DNA from 4 places in the Lysinibacillus sp. 54212 genome. Region 1 is predicted to be linked to each of the others. Evidence: riboswitches for the same ligand, from Rfam matches in the RefSeq annotation. Region 1 holds a riboswitch; each other region holds the start of a gene.
What was found. Region 1 has a riboswitch for cobalamin ahead of V4T18_RS11710 (glutaredoxin family protein). Riboswitches for the same ligand answer to the same signal wherever they lie in the genome.

Region 1 (5,569 bases):
TATCCTTATGCAGGCTCCATTACTAAATTAGGAAGCTTGATCGGAAAAGGTGTTGCCCACACATTACATCGTGCAATTGATAATTATATTATTTATACAAAGGGACGTTTAAAATGAATAGTATCATTTGTTTACTGGCCATAGGGTTAGACCGTATCGTAGGCGATCCAAAAGGGCTACCACACCCAGTCATTTGGATTGGCAACTGGATTGCCTTCTTAGAAAAAAGGTTGAATAGGGGGGTCAATCGACGCTTAAAAGGAGCCTTAACGGTATTGCTAACTCTATTCGCTACATTGGCTGTAGTAGGTGCGGTTCTTTTCGTCAGCTATAAAATTCATTGGGCCATTGGTATTGCGATTGAAGTACTCTTAATTGCAATCGCACTTGCTCAAAAAAGCTTAGATCAAGCAGCGATGGTTGTTTATCGTGCATTAGAGGCAAACGACATGGAAGAGGCCCGGACGAAGCTTGGATGGATTGTAGGTCGGGATACAGCTCATTTAGAGGAGCCAGAAGTTGTACGAGGGGTCGTGGAGACTGTTTCGGAAAATACAAGCGACGGCGTAACCGCTCCATTATTTTATGCTCTTCTATTTGGTGCAATCGGTGCGTGGATTTATAAAGCGATTAACACATTAGATTCTATGGTTGCGTATAAGAATGAGCGCTACAGTCAATTTGGCTACATTGCAGCAAAATTAGATGATATTGCGAACTACATTCCGAGTCGTCTAACAGGGTTATTGATTTTGCTTACAACCAAAAATGTAAAAAAGCTACCTTTGGCGGAACGATGGAATAAATGGAAGAGAGATGCGAAAAAACATCCAAGTCCTAATAGCGGCTATTTAGAGGCAGCTACGGCTTATCAACTAGGGATTCGTTTAGGTGGCAATAATTCCTATGGTGGAAAGCAATCCTTTCGAGCGTTTATGGGGGAGCCACTTGTCGTCATGAACCGAGAGCATATTAAGCTTACTGTTCGACATATGTATACCGTCACAATTTACTTTTTACTACTGATTGGAGGGATCATTTTTGGCATTACCTGCGCATGGAGCAAATGCATTGGCTTTATATAGGCAACTTCAGTTACCAATGCCTGAAAAGATTTATGATTTAAGTGAAAATGTGAATGTTCTAGGGAGTCCTTCATCGATTAAAAAGCTTTGGCCAGCGTTGTTGGAAAGTGTCGGAAGTTATCCAGATATGCTTGCAGAACCTTTTCGGAGTAAAGTAGCTAGCGTTCACAGAGTGCCTAATGATTTTGTTGTAGTAGGGAATGGGGCAGCGGAATTACTAATGGCAATCGCGCAGTTTTTTAGAGAAAAGCATGCCATTATTGTGGAGCCCTCCTTTTCTGAATATAAACGAACGCTTTTACAGCAAAACGTTCATGTGGAGTCGATTGTTGTAGAGGATATTTGTCTCTATAAGCTACCGATGCAAGCACTAAAAAAGGCGATGGACAAGGGTGACGTAATTTACCTTTGCAACCCAAATAATCCAACGGGTGTTCTGACAGCTCGTGAGGAAATTGAAGAGCTATTAGCTTACGGTGAAAAGGTTGGCTGTGCCGTAGTTGTTGATGAGGCGTTTATGGATTGGACGGATGAAAAAGAATCGGTAATCGATTTAACTGTCCGCTATGCCAATTTATTTGTCTTACGATCAATGACAAAAATGTATGCTTTAGCTGGCGTTCGCCTTGGCTATTTAGTTAGTAGGCATGCGTCAAATATCTACAATTATTTACCTCATTGGAGTGTTAGCGGCATTGCGATTGCAATTGGCTGCCAATGCTTAGAAGAATCCGCCTTTGTCCAAATATCTGGTGAAAATAGTACGAAAATGCGAACGGCTATGAGTCATTTTTTAATGCAACATGGCTGTGCTGTAACGGCTAGCGAAGCCAACTTTCTAACATTCAAACTACCGATGGGGTGGAGTGTACCGGAAGCCTATCTATATTTCCTTCAGCATGGAATCGTGTTACGGCATACGGAAAACTATATCGGCTTGGATGGTCAGTGGTTTCGGATTGGCATGAAGGATGAAGAAGCAATGAATGAATTTACTAAAAGGTTTGTGGAATATGAAAACAATTTACCTAGTAAGACACGGTGAGACGGAGTGGAATAAGCTAGGCAAGTTACAGGGCTGGCTTGACTCGGAATTAACCGAATTAGGAGTACAGCAAGCAAGGGCGCTTCAGTATACTTTTCAGGGAATGGATATCGATACTGTTTATAGCAGTGACTTAGGGCGGGCGATTTCTACTGCCCGACTTATTGTACCAGCCCAGGAGCCAGTGATTGATGCGCGGCTAAAGGAAATATTTTTAGGTGAGTGGCAAGGAAAAGAGCTTCAATATTTGGAAAGAGATCCTTGTTACGAGCAATATGTGTGTTCACCTCAATCTTTTCAACCGACCACTCAGGAAACATTTCAGTCAGTAGCAAATAGAATGCATGCCTGCTTGCAAAGTGTTGCTCAAAAAAATGAAAAAAATATCATAATGGTATCACACGGGATCGCTATTCATTGTTTGTTGTGGAAATTAAGCGGTGAAAGACTCCATTCTTTATCCGATTTAATCCCTAGCTGTGGTGTTGTAAAGCTAAATTATTGTGACGGTATTTGGGAAATTCAGGAGTTTACCTTGAGGAAAGTACAAAATACTTATTTACAGTAAAAGATTGGTCATGCTATACTTGAAATCGTTGAATCACAATATATTGTGTTATTTTTTATTTAGGTACTACTATATGTAGTTGAAAGGGAAGCTGGTGAAAATCTAGCGCTGTCCCCGCAACTGTAAATCCGAGCGACTTACGTGATACCACTGTTCCAACGGGAAGGTGTAAGAAGTGATGAAGATGAGCCAGGAGACCGCCTCAATAAAAAGACAGTACATTTCTTCGGGGTAGAGTAAATGGATGCGAAGCTTTAGTGTGTCCATTTTAGATTATCTCACATTTGAGGTAGTCTTTTTATTTTTGTCCCATGTTTAGGGATAACGGAGACTATACATAAATTAATGAAATGAGGAATGAAAAAATGAAATTATACACAAAAACAATTTGTCCAAAATGCCTATGGGTGAAATCTGAGTTAGTGCAAGCTGGATTCGATTCAGTTGAAATGATTAATATTGATCACAATGAGCAAGCAAAAGAAAAAATTATCAATGCTGGCTTGATGAGTGTTCCTATTTTAGAGGTTGAAGGCGAACTAATTCATGATGTGCAGGAGATTGTATCGCGAATTGAGATGCTTACGCAGTGATTGCCTATGCTAGTCGAACAGGGAATGTACGCTATATTGTCCAAAAACTAAACCTACCAGCTATCGAAATTACAAAAGATACAGTAATTGAAACACCATTTATCCTTTGTACGTACACAGATGGACTTGGTGATGTGCCCGCTGTTGTCCAAGCCTTTATGGAACAGAACGCTACGTTATGTAAAGGGATTGTCGTTAGTGGAAACAGTAATTTTGGTTTAGATGTTTTTGGACTTGCTGGTGATAAACTCGCTTCAGACTACCATATACCGCTAGTTAGAAAGATTGATTTACGAGGGTTTTCAAAGGATTATGAGGCAATCCTTGCATTTTATAATGATTGTGTGAAAGAGGATGACTATGAAACAATACTTGAAGTTAAATAATGAAGTATTAAATCGCTATCATGCAACTGGTGAGCTCGATTTAGCGAAGGATAAAGAAGCAACACGCCGATACTTTTTAGAGGATGTTAACGTTCGTATGCGTTACTTTATCGACGTAGAGGAAAAAATTCGATACTTAGTCGATGAAGGCTATTATGAAAAAGAATTTATCGACCAATATACGCCAGCATTTATAAAAAGTATGTATAAAAAAGCATACGCTTATAAGTTCCGCTTCCCATCCTTTATGAGTGCAAGCAAATTTTACGAAAGCTATGCGATGAAAAGTCGAGATGGCAAGGAAATTTTAGAAAAGTACGAGGATCGTATCGTTATTATCGCCCTTTATCTCGCACAAGGTGATGAAAGGTTGGCAGAAAAAGCTGTCGAAGCGATGATGGAAGCATACCAGCCTGCTACACCTACTGCATTGAATAGTGGTAAAAAAGCGCGCGGAGAGTTAGTAAGCTGCTTTAAGCTAACAATGGATGACACGATGAATAGCATTGCCGAAAATATTGGCTACTGCTTAGAGCTATCACGTCTTGGTGGTGGTGTCGGTGTAAATTTAACTGATTTACGTCCATTAGGTGATCCAATTAAAGGGATTTTGAACAGAGCTAGTGGTGTAATGCCTGTTGCAAAGCTGCTAGAAAACTCCTTCTCCTATTCCAACCAATTAGGACAGCGTAACGGTTCAGGTGTTGTGTACTTAAACATTTTCCACGGAGATATTGAGAATTTTATTTCCTCGAAAAAACCAAATGCAGATGAAAAAATTCGCTTAGCAACATTATCTACAGGTGTTATCCTTCCAACAATCTTCTTTGAGCTAATGAAGCGAAATAAAGATATTGTGTTATTTAGCTCTTACGATATTTATAAGGAATACGGCAAGCGCATGTCTGAAATTAGCATGAGCGAAATGTATTACGAGTTACTCGATAATCCAAACATTCGCAAGCTAAAACGTTTAAATGCACGTAAGCTTTATACAGAAATTAAGAAGGCACAGTTTGAATCGGGCTATCCGTTTGAAATTTTTGATGATAATGTGAATGAAGCACATCCGTTAAAGAGCATTGGTCGCGTAAAAATGTCTAATCTATGTACGGAAATTCTGCAGGTGCAGGAAACTAGTGTCATTACCGATCAGGACGAGCCAAATCAATACGGCCTAGATGTAAGCTGTAACCTAGGTTCCCTAGATATTTATAAGGCAACAAAGGTCGGGGATTTCGAAACATTAGTCGATACAGCTGTTCGTTTGCTAACGAACGTATCGCAAATGACAAATATTAAAAATGTTCCTTCTGTAGCGAAGGCGAATAAGTTAATGCACTCGATTGGCTTAGGTGTAATGAACCTACATGGCCATCTTGTGACTGAGGGCATTGTATATGGTTCTAAGGAATCTGTTGCATTTATTGATGCGTTTATGGAAGCAGTGAACTACTTCTCGATAAAATCATCGATGGAAATTGCGAAGGAAAAGGGCGTAACCTTTGATCGGTTTGAAGAAAGTGATTATGCAACAGGCGCTTATTTCGATAGCTATACAACGAAAGAGGGCAGTTTATTAGAGCCAGCAGTGGAAAAGGCGTTAGGAAACGTCCCACAGATTACACGTGAAATGTGGCAGGCACTTAAAGAGGATGTTATGAAGCACGGAATTTTCCATGCGTATCGTTTAGCAATTGCACCTACGGGTAGTATTTCTTATATTCGTAGCAGTACGGCATCGATTGCCCCGTGTACTGAACGTGTTGAAGTTCGTGACTATGCAGATAGTCGTACGATTTATCCGATGCCATTTTTAACAAATGAAAATGAGCATCTTTATACAGAAGCATACGAAGTGGACCAATTCAAACTTATTGACCTTTATGCAG
Region 2 (5,569 bases), on a different contig from region 1:
TAAAATCAAAAAGCACAGGGGTTTCCTGGCTAACAACGGCAATCTCTTTAGCAAAATCCCTTGGAGATATTTTCAAAATATCCTTTTCAAATAAGGTAACTAGGCCGCTAGATTGCTTTAAATAGCGATACAATACTTTTAGCATCGTTGATTTGCCACTGCCATTTGGTCCTACAATCCCGACAAACTGACCTTGTTCAATTGAAAAGGATAAATCGTGTAAAATTTGCTTTTCAACAACTGAAAATGATATTTGTTTTGCTTCAAGCATGCTAGTCACCTTCTCCAAATGAATAATTTTGTCTTCTTAACATCCAAATAAAGAATGGACTACCACATAATGCAGTAATAATTCCAATCGGCATTTCCTCTGGTGCAACAACTATTCGTGCGACAAGGTCCGCCCACACTAAAAATACTGCACCTAACAATGCACTAATTGGCAGCACGAACTTATAATTCGAACCGACAAACATACGAACGATATGTGGAATAATCAGTCCAACAAAGCCGATGCTTCCACTCACAGCTACGACAACCCCTGTAAGCAGTGATACAAAAATAATAATAAATATCCGGAACTTTTCTAAGTTAATGCCAAGTGTTGCAGCTGTTTCTTCACCAAGAAGTAGCGCATTTAGCTGCCGATAATTCATCCAAAGTAAGCAAAATACGATAAGTAACGTGAAGGCTGGAATACCAATATTTGACCACTTTGCACCTGCTAGGCTTCCTAGCATCCAGTGCATAACCGCTTGAATTCCACCCTGTTGCTTTGACATCATTAGCATAAAGTTTGTTATTGCTGATAGTACAAGTGATACTGCAATTCCTGCTAGCAACAATCGAATTACAGAGGTTCTACCATTCACTCGTGCAAGGAAAAACACAACAATTACTGACAAAATTGCTCCAAGAAACGCCGCAAAGGAAAGCGCATAAACGCCTAGCATGCTAAAAGCACCTAATAATATTACGGAAGTCGCGCCAACCGATGCCCCTGAGGATACGCCCAAAATATATGGATCGGCTATCGAATTTTTTACAAGTGCCTGAATCGCTGCCCCACTAATAGCAAGAGCTGCTCCAACGACTGCAGCCAATACAACACGTGGTGCACGAATTTCCCAAATTATTATCGCCTGAGCCTTTTTTACTCCCTCTCCTAAGGACAGTCCGATTTTTGATGCTAGCACTTCCCATACTACAAATGGTGTCAAATCAACCGATCCTACCATTACAGCAAAGGTCATCGAAAAGAGTAATGCCATAATAAGTACTATACTTATTGCTATTAATCTTACTTTAGACATGTAATTCAACCGGCTCCCAGCTAATTATGGCAGCATAGAATGTATGTCGGTATTCATACTGACCATCGTGATACGCTATAAAAGGTTGTAGTGATTCTTCTACATGGGCTAGATCATACGTATCGGATAAAATTTTCTTGCTTTGAACATGAAGTAGCTCTTCCATAGTTTCATAGCGATATGTGCGCTCCAGCTTAATCATTTCGCAATCCCCATAAATTCCTAATTGATAGAGCATATTGATTATTTCAATATAATCTCTTCTAGGATACTTAATATCGTAGCCATACTTTTTATCCAGCACCTCATAATGTGGCTGAATCGGTCCTGTCGTCATACCGATAATGGCACGCTTCTTCGCGAGTGCATTCATTTTTAATAATGTTTGATTCATTTCATACATACGGTAAAAGCAATTTACACCAACTATCACATCATGCGGCTTTAAATCTACCTCTTCCCATTTTCCAAGAACAAATTGAATAGGATCTTGCTCCTTAAAGTACTGCTTCAAATAAGCTAGAACACTTTGGGAGCCGTCCACAAGCGTTAACGAATCAGCATCAGCATATAGTGGAAACGTGTAATTCCCCCAGCCTGGACCAATTTCAATGATGCTTGCTCCTTTCGGAATATGGCGTCTCATGCTTTCGTATATTGTCTTTGCGTAAGCATCGGTTTGTTTATACTTTTTTTTCTTCATTGATTGTGACCAGAAGGCTTCTTCAAGGGAATCGTCTACCATGCGCTCTGGCATATTGCCGCTCCAATCGAGCATCCCCTCCTGCCACTTCTTTTCAAAATCAATCACTAAAGGTCCCTTCACACCATCACACCCTTTTTTACATCTATTAGAAATCAAAAAAACATGTAAACAAAATGTCTACATGTGTAAGCAGCAAGTACAAGATAGGTATGTTGTACAATGCTGCCCATAATCCCGTAGGAACATTTTGTCATTTGCATCAGCAGGTCTCCTGGCTTTTCATCAACGCTTGTCACACCTTCCCGTCTATTGACAGTGGCTATTGTGAGTTGCTAAGAATTACAGTGGCGGGTACCGCGGTGACTTTTCATCACACTTCCCTATTAAGTAGCTGTTACGCTACACTGATGCTCATTTTATTAAGCTATATAATTTCTCCATATCGAGATGCTCGCGTACATGTTGATCAAGCATTTCATAAGCCTGCTCCCTGCGCTCAAAATCCGACACGACATCCTCGGATATAATTTCTAATCCTTTTTTTTGCCGCAATTCGTTGAAGTAATGACGGGTAAAATGTCTGTTTTGGAAAATGCCATGCAAGTAGGTACCAATAATAGTTTCTGTTATGACACCATCCGTTCGCTCATCATCAAATTGGATAAAAGGCTGGATAGGTTGTGTAGCTTGACTTCGACCTAAATGAATTTCATATCCTTGAATGGCATGTCCAGAACTGGTTGTACCTGTCACCTGCACCGTTCTCTTCTCAGGGATAAACGTCGTTTCAATTGGTAGTAAACCAAGTGTCATATATACCCCTCCGTTACCCTCAATCGCCTGCTCATCGATTATGATTTCACCTAGCATTTGATAACCGCCACATATCCCTACTATTTGACAGCCATTTTGAGCTGCATGCAAAATTCCTTGAGCTAACCCAGTTTCACGTAGCCAAATAAAATCATCGACCGTATTTTTTGTGCCGGGAATAATGATCAGGTCTGGGTTTTTCAATTCTTTTAGAGAGGAAACGAATCGTACACCGACACCCGGTTCCTCAAAAATCGGATCTAAATCAGTGAAGTTTGAAATATGAGGCAAACGGATAACAGCTACATCCATTTCGAATTCATTTTGCAAAGGCTTTTTTAAACGTAAGCTTGAAAGCGCCATAGAGTCCTCTGCCTCAATTTGCACATCAATATATGGAATGACACCAAGCACTGGGATATTAGTATACTCCTCAAGCCACTCAATTCCGCTTGTTAGTAGCTCCTTCATTCCTCTAAACTTATTAATGATTATGCCTTTCACACGTACGCGTTCTTCCTCATCGAGTAGCATTAACGTCCCAACTAGTGATGCAAATACACCACCGCGCTCAATATCCGCTACTAAAATTACCGCTGCATCTGTTTCATGTGCCATCCGCATGTTGGCAATATCACGGCTTTTTAAGTTAATTTCAGCAGGGCTACCTGCACCCTCTAATACTAAGACTTCAAATTGGGACTCTAGGCGACTTAATGCCTTTCTGACTTCAGGCATCACTTCTTCGACGAAATTCTCACGGTACGAAAGGGCATCCATATTCGCATAGTGCTTACCATGCAGGATAACCTCTGAAATCATTTCACCCTTTGGCTTTAGTAATATTGGATTCATATCTGTAGTTGCTATGACCTTGGCCGCCTCTGCCTGTACACCCTGTGCTCGTCCAATTTCGCCACCGTCTTGTGTGATGTACGAGTTGAGAGCCATGTTTTGTGATTTAAAAGGGGCAACCTTATAGCCATCATTGGCAAGGATGCGGCAGAGCGCGGTACTTAGCACACTTTTACCAACATCGGATGAGGTTCCTTGAATCATAATTGCTTTCATTAAAATTCAAGTCCCTTCATTGCTTTGACATCTTGATCCTCGTAATAATGCTTTGTTGCATCGATAGTTGATACTAAATCTGCAAGTGCCACAATCGAAGGATGAGCTGATCGTCCTGTAATGACTACATGCATAGTCTGTGGACGATTTTGAATGGCTTCTAGCACCTCAGCAAGTGGCAGCACATCATCAATTGGAAAGCGTGAAATCGCTAATGCATTATTTAATTCATCCAACACTAATAAGTCAATCGATTCATCTTGTAGAGCTGCCTTCACAACCTTCCAAGCCTTCTGTAGTGCTAGACGGTGTTCCTCAGGCGTTTTTGTCCATGTGAATCCAACGCCGAGCTGCACCATTTCTAAGCCTAACTTTTGTAGCGCTAGCCCTTCTCCATATGTACGATCAGGTGATTTAATAAATTGAAAATATTTTACGTTCATTCCTCTACCAAGTGCTCGTAATGTGACACCTAATGAGGCGGTCGTTTTCCCTTTTCCGTCCCCTGTATAAACTAATAGCATACCTTTCCGTGCCATTTATGTTCCTCCTATAGCCACGTCGTTTTTTCTGAAAATGGAGTACGTTTTTTCTCCGTTGTGATTTGCTCTTCTGGGTAGCCAATGCACAGTGTTCCAACTAGTTGCTCTGTATGAGACGCTCCAATAAACTCATGTAAGCCTGACTCATGTACAAGACCGACACCTCGTGTACGCCAAACCATGCCAAGTCCTAATTTTTCTGCCATTAACCACATCGACATAATGGCGCTACTAACGGCAAAAGTGTTATCAATTGTCGCTCCTTCGTCACCATCAACAATTGCTGAGGTCACGACAATAATGAGTGGTGTTTTTGTGACAGCTTCCATCGAGCTTTGAACGAGATTTGATTTCGTTGGAAAACGTTTTTGTAAATAATCCAGTGCAACCTTTTCATAACGCTTTAAGCTATCTCCTTGAAGCACATAAAAATGCCAAGGCTCTCGCATGCGATCGTTCGGTGCATAGGTTGCAGCTTCTAATAATTGCTCGATTTTCTCGCGTTCTACATCACGTGCCTCGAATTGACGAACGGCACGACGTTTTTTTAATGCTTCTAACATGATTCGATTTCAATCCTTTCTGAAAACCATGTAATCTCTTCACGAACTCTCACGACATCGCCGACTAGTATCATTGCTGGATTTGAGATGTGCTTATCTTTAATATCCCCAGCAATGGTAGCAAGCTGCCCTGTAATCGTACGCTGCTTTTCAGTTGTCCCCCACTCAATAACGGCTACAGGTGTTAAGCTATTTTTTCCATGCTCGATTAAGCTTTTGGCAATATGGTCGATATTTCCGACACTCATATAAAATGCCACCGTATCAATTTGAGAAAGAGCTGACCAATTTAAAAAGTCCTGTTTTTTTTCTGCACGTCCATGACCTGTCACAATGGCAAAACTCGTCGCATGATCACGATGAGTAACAGGAATTCCTGCATACGCTGGGGCGGCAATACCTGCTGTAATACCCGGTACAATCTCAAATGGAATTTGTGCCGCTCGACAAACAGCTGCCTCTTCTGCACCGCGTCCGAACACAAATGGATCGCCACCCTTTAAACGAAGGACTCTTTTACCTTGCAGTGCTTGTTCAACGAGCACGCGATGAATTTCTTCT
Region 3 (5,569 bases), on a different contig from region 1:
ATCAAATAATTCGTGCTGAATCGCTTCTAAATCAGCTAGTAAATCTTTAAATACCTCTTTATCTAACTCCGTCATCGCTTTACCAATAATTGAATTTAATTCATCGACTGTTCCATATGCCTCTACACGTAAATGATCCTTATCTACGCGACCACCGATAATACTTGTTTTTCCTGTATCGCCTGTTTTTGTATACAATTTCATTCTTATCCCTCATTTCTTAAATACTTTATAGATCGTTTTGTTGCTGTCGGTACTTTTGAATTGAGGCTACCGTTGTTTCAAAAACACCACGACCGACTAACTTACCTACCTCTGTAATCGGACCGCCATATGGCATTTCGCTACCTTGTTGAGTCGCTGCTATTAATAGACTATCAGTAGCCGTTCCTGTTGCAGGCGAATTTGTATGAGTGTCCGTTATATTCTCTACAGAGAGTGCCTTAACCTTTGCCTCTGTTGCTGTAATCATCGCCTGATAGAATGCTTCATGGGATAGCTTTCCATTAATAATGACCCATGTATTAATTGTTCCAATATGTGGCTCGTGCTGACGCTCCCATGCTCTTGTTACATCAACAGCATTCCCAACACCCGCCGTAACAACAATTATAACTTCACAATGGTTATTTTTATACGTACCGATAGCAGCACAATTCGTTTTAACAGCTGTTAGCATAACAACGGTGTTTGTTAAGCCAAATCCATGCTCCTGTAAAAACTGCTCGGTCTCCTCTTGCACATTCGAAATATCATAATAAGGAGAAATCGAGCGGTTTAATAATGTGTTGTACCAGCCCATTCCTGGATTATGAACAGCAGATGAAATAACCTTTAGCGGAAAATCAGTTTGTAGCTGTATATAGTCGTTTGTTAATAGTATATGTTCTTTTGTAACACGCTGTTGCTCACCCTGCCATACTTCTTTTGGCATCATCGTAATTTGAGGCTTCGGCATTTCTGGATGAGCATAGGTCGACACACGCGCCTTATACACATCTTCAATTTCCCGTTGGACAATAACCTCATGCGGCGCCCCAAATGCGCGAACATGCCCATCTTCCATTAGCAGTAGCTCATCACAATAAAGAGATGCTAAGTTAATATCATGAAAAACTGAAACGACTGTTAAACCACACTCAACAATTTCCTTTCGAATTAAGTCTAGTATTTGCTTTTGATGGGCAATATCCAAATGATTTGTCGGCTCGTCAAGCAATAATATTTGTGAGCATTGCGCTAATGCTTGGGCAATAAAGACTCGCTGCTGCTCACCGCCAGATAAAAACTCCATCATCGTATCACGATATTTGGCTACACCTGTTTGCTCCATTGCTATTGTAACTGCCCGTTCATCCTGATCTGACCACGAAGAAAAAAAGCCTTTTTGGTGCGGATATCGACCGAGCGATACCGTTTCATACACAGAATTTGAAAAGGCATTTGCATGAAGCTGTGGTAAAACCGCCATTTTTTTCGCTAGCCCTTTTGGTGAATAGCTCTGCATCTCTTTCTCATCAATAAAAACGGTTCCGGAAGTGGGAGCAATAATGCCACTGACTAGTTTCAATAGGGTCGATTTACCGCTACCATTTGGTCCAAGAATACCTAGCATCTTCCCTTGCCCTACAGTAAACGAAATATTATGGACGATGGGTACGCTGCCATAGCCGCCTGAGATATTTTCTACTTTCAGCATTTATGCCACCCGTCCCTTTCGTTGTTTAAAGAAAATATATGAAAATACCGGTGCTCCGATAAACGCAGTAATAACCCCAATCGGCAGCTCAATTGGTGCAATAATTGTACGCGATACTAGATCACATATGACAAGTAAGCTTGCTCCATTTAAAAATGAGATGAGTAGTAAATGGCGATGATCGGTACCAATAATCATTCGTACCATATGAGGAACGACTAGACCTAAAAATCCAATCGTTCCTGATACCGCAACAGCTGCACCCGTTAGCATAGAACCACCAGCTAAAAGAATATATTTACTTCGTTTAACATCCACTCCTAAATATTTCGCCCGGTCTTCACCATAAATCATCGCATTAAGCTCACGACGATTTAGCCAAATAAGAAGTGTACCTACAATTACAAATGGAAGAATCATTTTCACATACGGCCATCCGCGCATCGAAACGCTACCAAGAAGCCAGCCCATAATCGAACGAAGCTCCTCCCCCGTTAATGCAATCATTAATGAAATGCATGAACCTAAAAAGGAGCTAAAAATTATTCCTGTTAGTATCAGTGTCTCCATCTTCATCGTACGGTCCACTAATTTAGCAAAGCTCATTACAGCAAGCATCGTGAGCAGCGCACCAACCATACTAAAGATCGGAAGCGTGTATATGCCTAGTAGTGGTAGAGATACACTAAAGAAAATAGTAGTAACCGCACCAACAGAGGCACCTGATGAGATGCCTAACGTATATGGGTCAGCAAGCGGATTCTTTAACAGCCCTTGAAATGCAGCACCTGCAATAGCTAGTGAAGCCCCGACTAGCCCCGCAAGGATTACACGCGGCATGCGAATATTCCATAAAATGCTGTAGGCTGATGGGTTTGATTCGCTATCCCATAAGGTTGAAAGTGGAATATCGACCGAGCCGATTGATATGCCAAACCACACGCTAGTTGCTAATAGGATTAGCGAGAAAATATACGCGATTGTATATTTTTTATTCATTAAAAGCCTCTGGATAAATTGCTTTCGCTAAGGCTTCTACTCCTAAGGCTAGACGTGGACCTTGTCTACTCGTTGTATCACCATCAACAACCGTTAGTGAATTACTTTGAACAGCCTTCATCACAGAGAATGCTTTATTATTTTTAATTACTTCATCATCCCCAGCGTATGTGAAAATGATAGAATCCGGATTACTGTCCACAAATTCCTCAGCGCTATACATTGGCCAGCCTTCAACTTCAACGGCATTCGTAACGTTAATCGCTTTAAGCATTTCATTCATAAAATTGTTTTGACCGACAACATAAATATCTGGCTGTGTACCAACAACGATGAAAGCAGTTTTCGGCTCCTGACCTTTTACTTTAGCTTGAATTTCCGCTAGCTTATTTTGAATATCTTTAGTTACTTTTTCTGCCTCGTCTTCCTTACCTGTTAATGTACCAATTTCTTCAATAGTTTTATACGTTTCTTCAAAGTTCATCGCATCTTTCACAACAAATATTTTGATGCCTGCAGAAACTAGTTGATCAATAGCGCCTTCCATCATATACATGCTCGATTCGTGTGCAAACACAATATCTGGTTGTAATGAAATAATTGTCTCTATATTAAATTCCATTCCACCAACACTTGTTTTCTCTGCTACTTGCTCAGGGTAGTTATCATTATCATTTACTCCAACGATTTCCTCATCTAAGCCCAGGCTAAATAAAATTTCCGTATTGGATGGTGTTAACGAGACGATACGATCTGGTGCTTCCTGTAGCGTAACGTCATTCCCTCTAGCATCCTTTACTGTTACTGGAAATACTTGTTCATTATTTACTTCATCATTTTGCTTGACCTTTGCCCCACTGCTTGCATTATCCTCGTTACATGCAGAGAGTAAACCCAACGTTAATAGGGCTGTTAACCATAGCTGCCAAAGCTTCTTCATTCTTTCTCCTCCTAGAATTAGAAATTCTCACCCTGATCAAAATAAGGAGAGATGTTATTTTCCAATAAAGATTTTTTTCAAAAAAAAATCCCTTACCAATGTAAGAGAAGTAGGAAAGAGCAAAATTTGCGTACAAAAACACAGGTTTCGCTACCACCCTATCCTCGTAGGCTTGCATTGGTGTCCATAAAGACCGGTTTTCTGGCTTTTGCATTCTTGCATCATGCAATTACAGTGGCGGGACCGCGTCGGATTCACACCGACTTACCCTATATCCTTATGATTTTAGATTTTTCAATTTTCTTTATTATAGCGTAAAAATACTATTTTTACAGATAAAATTATTCGTATATTGTATTTCGGAAGTTTGCCGGAATATGAATTATCACAAGAGCGATTAAATTTAATTTTCGGGCTAGATTTTTTAATAATTGTGGCTGCAAATCGTAGTTGGCTAGTATTTCTTGAAATGTAGCTAGTATTTTGAAAAAATCGGCTAGTAAATCAAAAAATGTGGCTAGTATTTTTGAAATTTTGGCTAGTAAATCGAAAAATATGGCTAGTATTTTGAAATTTGAGGCTACTATATCAATAATTTCGGACTGTATTCGAAAATTTGTGGCTGCAACTCGTAATTGGCTAGTATTTTTGAAATTTTGGCTAGTAAATTCAAAAATGTGGCTAGTATTTCGAAATTTATGGCTAGTAAATCAAAAACCATGACTCTTATTCAAACAAACGTATCTACTTACCACACTCCAATAGAAAAGGCACCCTGATTGTTCAGGATGCCTAGATCTTACATTTTTTCTGGTGCACTTACGCCAATTAGCTTTAGTGCATTCGCCAATGTTGTTTTTACTGCTGTAATAAGTGCTAAACGTGCCTCTGTTAATTCTTTATTATCGGCGTTTAGTACCTTTTCAGCATTATAGAAGCTATGGAATGTAGATGCTAATTCTTGAATATAGTTTGCAATACGGTGAGGTGTACGGTGTTTCGCTGCATCCGCTACGATTTGAGGGAATGCACCAACTTTTTTCAATACATCTTCTTCCTTTTCAGCAACTAATAAACCAAGATTATCTAATGAAGTAGCGTATCCTTGCTCTGCAGCTGAACGTAAAATAGAAGAAATACGTGCATGTGCATATTGAGCATAATATACAGGGTTTTCATTAGACTGCGAAACTGCTAAGTCTAAATCAAAGTCCATATGTGAATCGCCAGCAGTTTTTACAAAGAAGTAACGTACTGCATCTAAGCCTACCTCTTCTACTAGCTCACGCATTGTAACCGCGTTACCCGTACGCTTCGACATTTTGAATTTCTCGCCATTTTTATAGAGCTGAACCATTTGAATAACTTCTACTTCAAGTGTGTCACGGTTATAGCCAAGTGCTTCGATCGCTGCCTTCATACGTGGGATATAGCCGTGGTGATCTGCACCCCAAATATTAATTAATTTATCAAAGCCACGTTGTAATTTATCCTCATGGTATGCGATATCAGGAGTCAGGTACGTAAATGAGCCGTCATTTTTAATAAGCACACGATCCTTGTCGTCACCAAATGTTGTCGAGCGGAACCAAGTCGCGCCTTCCTCTTCAAACACATGTCCATTTGCCTTTAATTTGTCTAATGCTACTTCAATTTTCCCGTTGTTATATAGGGAAGTTTCTGAATACCAAACATCAAACTCAACACGGAAGTTCGCTAAGTCTTTTTGTAATTTTGCAAGCTCTAAACGTAAGCCGTGCTCACGGAAAAATTTGAAGCGTTCTTCATCCGATTTTTCTAAAATTTCTGCACCGAATTGCTTCGCTAACTCGCCAGCGATTTCAATAATATCGGGCCCGTGGTAGCCGTCCTCTGGCATTTCAGCCTCTAAGCCTAGCGCCTGCTTATAACGAGCCTCTAGCGAATACGCT
Region 4 (5,569 bases), on a different contig from region 1:
TTGGGCTAATCTCATAAATAGGCGTTGTTAAAATTAAAAAATATAAACAGCCTGTCGCGCTAAATGCTACTAAAAATATGTTTAGTGCACGTGAAAGATCATTGGGCAAAATATAAAGGGACAATTGAGCGAGTGAAGCATCCCACACAGCATGAGCGGGGATTGGACCATTCCATGCTATCGAAATAACAATCGTCACTATACCGGCTAGGCTAAATCCAAGCGGTGCAAGCATTAATATGGCGTAGGATTTCCAAGGGATTTTTGCATAGAAAACAATGACACTACTCATAAAAAGTAGTGTCCAAAGGGCAATCTCATTATTTCTGGAAATCGTAACTGCAAGTAATGCACTTATTGCAAAGAGAAGCTTTTGACTAGCGGCAACCCTTCTCAGTGCGTTATGGTGTGAAAGAAAATCAATGTTTAGCATGCTGTTTTGATGAGTTTTTCGAGTGTTTACCACGAGTATACCCAATGAAATAGCCGATAATTATTGAGCCGATGACCGCTTGTAGCACAAATAATAAGCTTTCAATTTCCCCACTTGGAGGCTCCCAAATCGCATTAAACCAAGGCTCATAATCATTAGCAATTTCAGTAATTGCCTCCTCTGCCTCTCCATCTGCTCCGCCAAATTCTGCATCCTTTAAAAATAGAACAGGCAAGATGGCTAAAAGGACAACAAGTAGGAATAGAATCAAATTTTTCTTCAACATATTAGCTCTCCTTTGCCTTTAAAATTCGTAATTGTACTAGCTCGTTCATATTGTACTTTTGTAAGAAATTCATAATGATAACCGTTAATAACCCTTCACTAACAGCTAAAGGAATTTGGGTTAGTGCGAAAATGCTCGCAAATTTTTGGAATGAGCCTAGTATTCCACCCACTTCTGCCGGGAACGCTAGTGAGAGTTGAACTGATGTCATCACATATGTACCGAGATCACCTAACATGGCAGCGAAAAATACAGCGATACTAAGGGACAGTCCCCATTTTATTGCTAATTTATAAACACCTACAGCGATAAAGGGACCAACGATCGCCATTGAAAAAATATTAGCTCCTAATGTAGTTAAACCACCGTGGGCAAGTAGGAGTGATTGGAATAGTAATACGATTGAGCCAAGTACGCTCATTACGAATGGTCCAAACAATATAGAGCCTAAGCCCACACCTGTTGGATGAGAGCAACTCCCTGTAACAGATGGAATTTTTAATGCAGATAGCACAAATGTAAATGCTCCTGATAAGGCAAGTAATAGTTTACTTTCTGGATTATCCTTTACGACGCTTCGAATTGAGCTAATCCCTTTTATTAAGAATGGTAAGCAGAGTGCTCCCCAAAAGATAGCCCATCCTATTGGTAAAAATCCTTCCATGATATGCATGGCGTGCGCTTGTTTCGGTATGAATAATAGTACAACTCCGAAGTACCCAAGCTTTGGTAATAAATGCTTCATCTTTCTTTCTCCTTTTTGATTATTTGACGAAAAAAGTGCAATAAAAAAAGCACCTTTCAGGAGAAGAAGTGCAACACTAAAAAAGCAAATCTTAATTTGCTTTCTCTTTCGCACCTATCCTCGTAGGTTGAATAGTACGTCATTTCTGGCAGGTCTCCTGGCTTCTCTTCATTGCATTTTACAAGCCTTCCCACGAAAGAATCGCAGTGGCTCTTCTAGTAATCTGCTCAGAGTTACAGTTGCGGGACAGCGACGGACTCACACCGTCTTCCCTATTAAGCTAAAGGTTAGCACCAAAAAATCATTAGGTTATCGTCATTGATAAAGATTCTAGCATTTAAAAAATAGGTTTGTCACGAAAAAGTTTGAAATATAAAAAAATTTAAAAGCATATCAATTTTCTTTTATCTATGTTATTTTAATATTAATTTAATTTTTGCAATTTTAAATAAGTGCTCACGATTTTGTGAGGTAAAAGGGAAATTAGTGAAAATCTAATGCAGCCCCCGCTACTGTAAAGCTGATGAAATCACAATAAATCACTGTCATTATGATGGGAAGATGTGAAAGTAAAGCGACGCTCAAGCCAGGAAACCTGCTTATTTAAACGACACTTACTTTTCGGAGGGAGAAGTATAGGCGGGACAATAATGTTCTTGTGCTTTTGTATGCATTTTTTGTATAGAATTTCACATGCCTGTATCTCTTTTTGAAAAGAGGTGCGGGCATTTTTTTTGAGGAGGGAGAGCTATGGTTAAGGGAAAGATCTTCGTTGTAGGCTTTGGTCCTGGAGACAGAGAGCATATTACAAAACGGGCTGTCGATGCTCTACAGCAAAGTGACCACATCATGGGCTATAAAACATATGTTGAGTTAATCCAGCATTTAGTAACAGCTAAAACGATTGTTAGTACAGGCATGACGGAGGAAGTGTCGCGTGCTCAGGAAGCGGTAAAGCAGGCGGAAGCGGGACACATCGTTTCGGTAATATCGAGCGGAGACTCGGGTGTGTATGGAATGGCAGGTCTTGTTTATGAGGTACTCATCGAAAAAGGGTGGAAAGAAGCAACGGGGATCGAGGTAGAGGTTGTACCTGGCATCTCGGCGATTAATTCCTGTGCAAGCTTACTAGGTGCACCCGTTATGCATGACTCTTGTACGATCAGCTTAAGTGATCACTTAACGCCGTGGACGGTTATTGAAAAACGAATTGAGGCAGCAGCAATGGCTGATTTTGTAATCGCCTTTTATAACCCGAAATCAGGCCGTCGTACTCGTCAAATCGTGGAGGCGCAAAAGATTTTATTGAAGTATCGTTCACCAGATACACCTGTGGGACTTGTAAAAAGTGCTTACCGAGATACACAAAATATCGTTTTGACAACATTAGCAGAAATGCTAGAGCATGATATCGGCATGCTCACAACAGTTGTTGTAGGTAACTCATCGACCTTTTTTTATGATAATAAAATTATCACACCGCGCGGCTATCAACGGAAATATACGCTCGGTGATGAAAAGCAAATATGGAAACCGCATCAGCGCTTGAAAAAAGAAGCCGAACCGTGGGCATTAGATCAGGAAACAGGGGAAGCGAAGGCGGGCTATGAAAAAATTGTTGCCATACAGAACCCAGTTCCACTAAAAAAAATGGAACCGAAAGTACCTTCGCTTAGGCTAGCTCAAAAAGCATTGGCACTTGTAACGAATCAAAAAATTGATAATCCGTTTATCGTGAGTCAGCCAATTGAATCTATATTTGAGTTTGCCGTATCTCCTGGTGTAGCAAATAAAATCATTTCACCAAGGCAGCTACAGAAGCTCGCTGAAATTGTTGGGGAAAAGGGAACATTTGAATATACACCTGACCATCGCTTCCTAGTGAAATTGCCAACTGAGAATCCACAAGCAGTAGTGGAAGCTATCAAGGCAGAGGGGCTGCTCGTCTTACCGATGGGCGATGTGTTAAATGTTAAGGCCTGTGATTTCTGCTACGGAGAAAAGGCTGAGTCGATTCCATATGCAGAGGAGATTATGGAGACTCTTGGTGGGATGAAGCTACCGAAGGAACTACATATTGGATTTAATGGCTGTGGTATGGCGTGCTATCGCGCGGTGTTTGATGATATTGGTATCGTATATCGTAAGAAAAAATTTGACTTATTCATTGGAGCGAAGCCTGTTGGGAGAACTGCTCATGCAGCACAGCCTGTTGTGGAAGGTTTAGCACCAGAAGAGCTGGTACCACTGCTCTCAAGGATAATTGAAGAATATAAAGAGAATGCTCATCCGAACGAACGATTATTTAAATATTTCAAGCGTGTGAAGAAAATTTTGCATTATAACTACCATGATATGAGCTGCAAAATCGAAATCGAAGAAGCACCTTGTGGAGATTAGGAGGCTATTATGATTTTATTTTTAGCAGGCACTAGTGATGCGAGGGAGCTTGCGGTAGTGTTACAGTCGCAAGGGCATGAGCTGCTTGCGACTGTTGTTACTGAGTCAGCGGCGCATAGCTTACAAGAGGCAGGAGTGCACACTAGTATTGGTCGATTAACAGCTCAAGATATGGAGACGTTGATAAATAAAATCGGCGCTACTTGTATTGTGGATGCGAGTCATCCGTATGCAGAGGAAGCATCTAAAACAGCAATGCTAGCCTCCTCAAGTCTGAATATTCCATACATTCGATACGAGAGGCCACTAGAAACATATAAGCATCCCCTTGTGACGGAGGTAGAAACATACGAGGAGGCAGCGAGGGCAGCAAAATCTCACAATGGTACAGTCATGCTGACAACAGGCAGTAAAACACTGGCAACCTTTACAAAGGAATTGCTAGACGAGCCGGCTATCCGATTAGTATGCAGAATGCTACCGAATAAAGAAAATATGGAAAAGTGTGATGGGCTTGGTGTAAAACAACGAGATATAATCGCAATCCAAGGACCATTTTCTAAAGAGCTAAACGTAGCGCTCTACAAGCAGTACGAGACAACGCTTGTTATTACGAAGGAAAGCGGCAAGGTTGGCTCTGTCGATGAAAAAATGGACGCTGCCTTAGAGCTAAATATTCCGGTTGTTTTAATTAAACGACCTAAAATTTCGTATAGCAACTTATGTACAACATTTGATGAAGTAAAGACTATTTTAGGAGGATTATAAATTATGGCAAATATGAATTTTAATACGGAATTTGTTCCGTTAACAGTAGATCCAGACAAAATTTATGACTACAGCTTCGCGATGATTAAAGATGAAATGGGCGAGCACTCATTTACAGATGAGCAGTGGCTAGTCGTTCGTCGTGTTATTCACGCTTCTGCAGACTTTGAATTAGGGCGCAGTATGATTTTTACGGATGACGCAATTGAAGCGGGCATCCAGTCGATTTTAGCAGGCCGTCATGTCGTAGCAGATGTTCAAATGATAGAAAGTGGCTCTGGCCGTAAACGATTCCAAAAGCATGGCGGTGATTTACATTGCTATATCGCAGATGAGGATGTATCGAAAAAAGCAAAAGAGCTAGGTACGACGCGTGCTATCATCTCTATGCAAAAAGCGACGCAATTACAGGAAGGCGGAATTTATGCAATTGGTAACGCACCGACTGCTCTTTTAGAATTAATTCGTTTAATTAAGGAAGGCTTAGCAAAACCAGATCTAATCATCGGAATGCCTGTAGGATTCGTATCAGCTGCAGAATCGAAGGATGAGCTAGCCATTTTAGAAGGTATCCCATTCATTACTAATGTAGGAAGAAAAGGTGGTAGTACGGTAACTGTTGCGGCGTTAAATGCCATCTCTCTTATGGCTGATGAGCGAGCAAAGCAAGCGAAATAAAAAAGACCCTTCACAAATGCGGCATGGCTATACAACAGGTGCATGTGCAACAGCAATGACAAAAGCAGCTCTGCAGGCACTCGTAACCGGTGAAGTGCCACAGGAGGTAACGATATATTTACCGGTTGGGCAGTATGCTACGTTTCGTGTAGAGGCAAGTGAAGTAAAAGACGGACAAGTGATGTGTGAAACAATTAAGGATGCTGGTGATGATCCAGATGCAACCCATAGGGCGCGTATTCAAAGTACTGTACGATTT

Region 2: another riboswitch for cobalamin. It lies ahead of V4T18_RS12535 (class I SAM-dependent methyltransferase); the one in region 1 lies ahead of V4T18_RS11710 (glutaredoxin family protein).
Region 3: another riboswitch for cobalamin. It lies ahead of V4T18_RS15790 (ABC transporter substrate-binding protein); the one in region 1 lies ahead of V4T18_RS11710 (glutaredoxin family protein).
Region 4: another riboswitch for cobalamin. It lies ahead of cobJ (precorrin-3B C(17)-methyltransferase); the one in region 1 lies ahead of V4T18_RS11710 (glutaredoxin family protein).

The regions. Positions count from the first base shown of each region.
Region 1 is NZ_JBAFWZ010000015.1:29,435-35,003, reverse strand. It holds gene V4T18_RS11730 (adenosylcobinamide amidohydrolase) at 1-117, shown strand, start outside; gene cbiB (adenosylcobinamide-phosphate synthase CbiB) at 114-1,085, shown strand; gene V4T18_RS11720 (pyridoxal phosphate-dependent aminotransferase) at 1,042-2,130, shown strand; gene V4T18_RS11715 (histidine phosphatase family protein) at 2,099-2,698, shown strand; cobalamin riboswitch at 2,743-2,917, shown strand; gene V4T18_RS11710 (glutaredoxin family protein) at 3,064-3,291, shown strand; gene nrdI (class Ib ribonucleoside-diphosphate reductase assembly flavoprotein NrdI) at 3,288-3,677, shown strand; gene nrdE (class 1b ribonucleoside-diphosphate reductase subunit alpha) at 3,652-5,569, shown strand, end outside.
Region 2 is NZ_JBAFWZ010000017.1:16,996-22,564, forward strand. It holds gene V4T18_RS12525 (ABC transporter ATP-binding protein) at 1-271, opposite strand, end outside; gene V4T18_RS12530 (FecCD family ABC transporter permease) at 273-1,313, opposite strand; gene V4T18_RS12535 (class I SAM-dependent methyltransferase) at 1,306-2,139, opposite strand; cobalamin riboswitch at 2,264-2,443, opposite strand; gene V4T18_RS12540 (cobyric acid synthase) at 2,431-3,903, opposite strand; gene V4T18_RS12545 (cob(I)yrinic acid a,c-diamide adenosyltransferase) at 3,903-4,442, opposite strand; gene V4T18_RS12550 (nitroreductase family protein) at 4,454-5,008, opposite strand; gene cobA (uroporphyrinogen-III C-methyltransferase) at 5,002-5,569, opposite strand, start outside.
Region 3 is NZ_JBAFWZ010000029.1:17,657-23,225, reverse strand. It holds gene V4T18_RS15805 (cob(I)yrinic acid a,c-diamide adenosyltransferase) at 1-204, opposite strand, end outside; gene V4T18_RS15800 (adenosylcobinamide amidohydrolase) at 230-1,699, opposite strand; gene V4T18_RS15795 (FecCD family ABC transporter permease) at 1,700-2,698, opposite strand; gene V4T18_RS15790 (ABC transporter substrate-binding protein) at 2,691-3,638, opposite strand; cobalamin riboswitch at 3,813-3,932, opposite strand; gene argS (arginine--tRNA ligase) at 4,438-5,569, opposite strand, start outside.
Region 4 is NZ_JBAFWZ010000017.1:29,379-34,947, reverse strand. It holds gene cbiQ (cobalt ECF transporter T component CbiQ) at 1-433, opposite strand, end outside; gene V4T18_RS12615 (energy-coupling factor ABC transporter substrate-binding protein) at 420-719, opposite strand; gene V4T18_RS12610 (energy-coupling factor ABC transporter permease) at 721-1,464, opposite strand; cobalamin riboswitch at 1,595-1,777, opposite strand; cobalamin riboswitch at 1,898-2,081, shown strand; gene cobJ (precorrin-3B C(17)-methyltransferase) at 2,215-3,864, shown strand; gene cobK (precorrin-6A reductase) at 3,874-4,632, shown strand; gene V4T18_RS12595 (precorrin-8X methylmutase) at 4,636-5,310, shown strand; gene V4T18_RS12590 (cobalt-precorrin-5B (C(1))-methyltransferase) at 5,285-5,569, shown strand, end outside.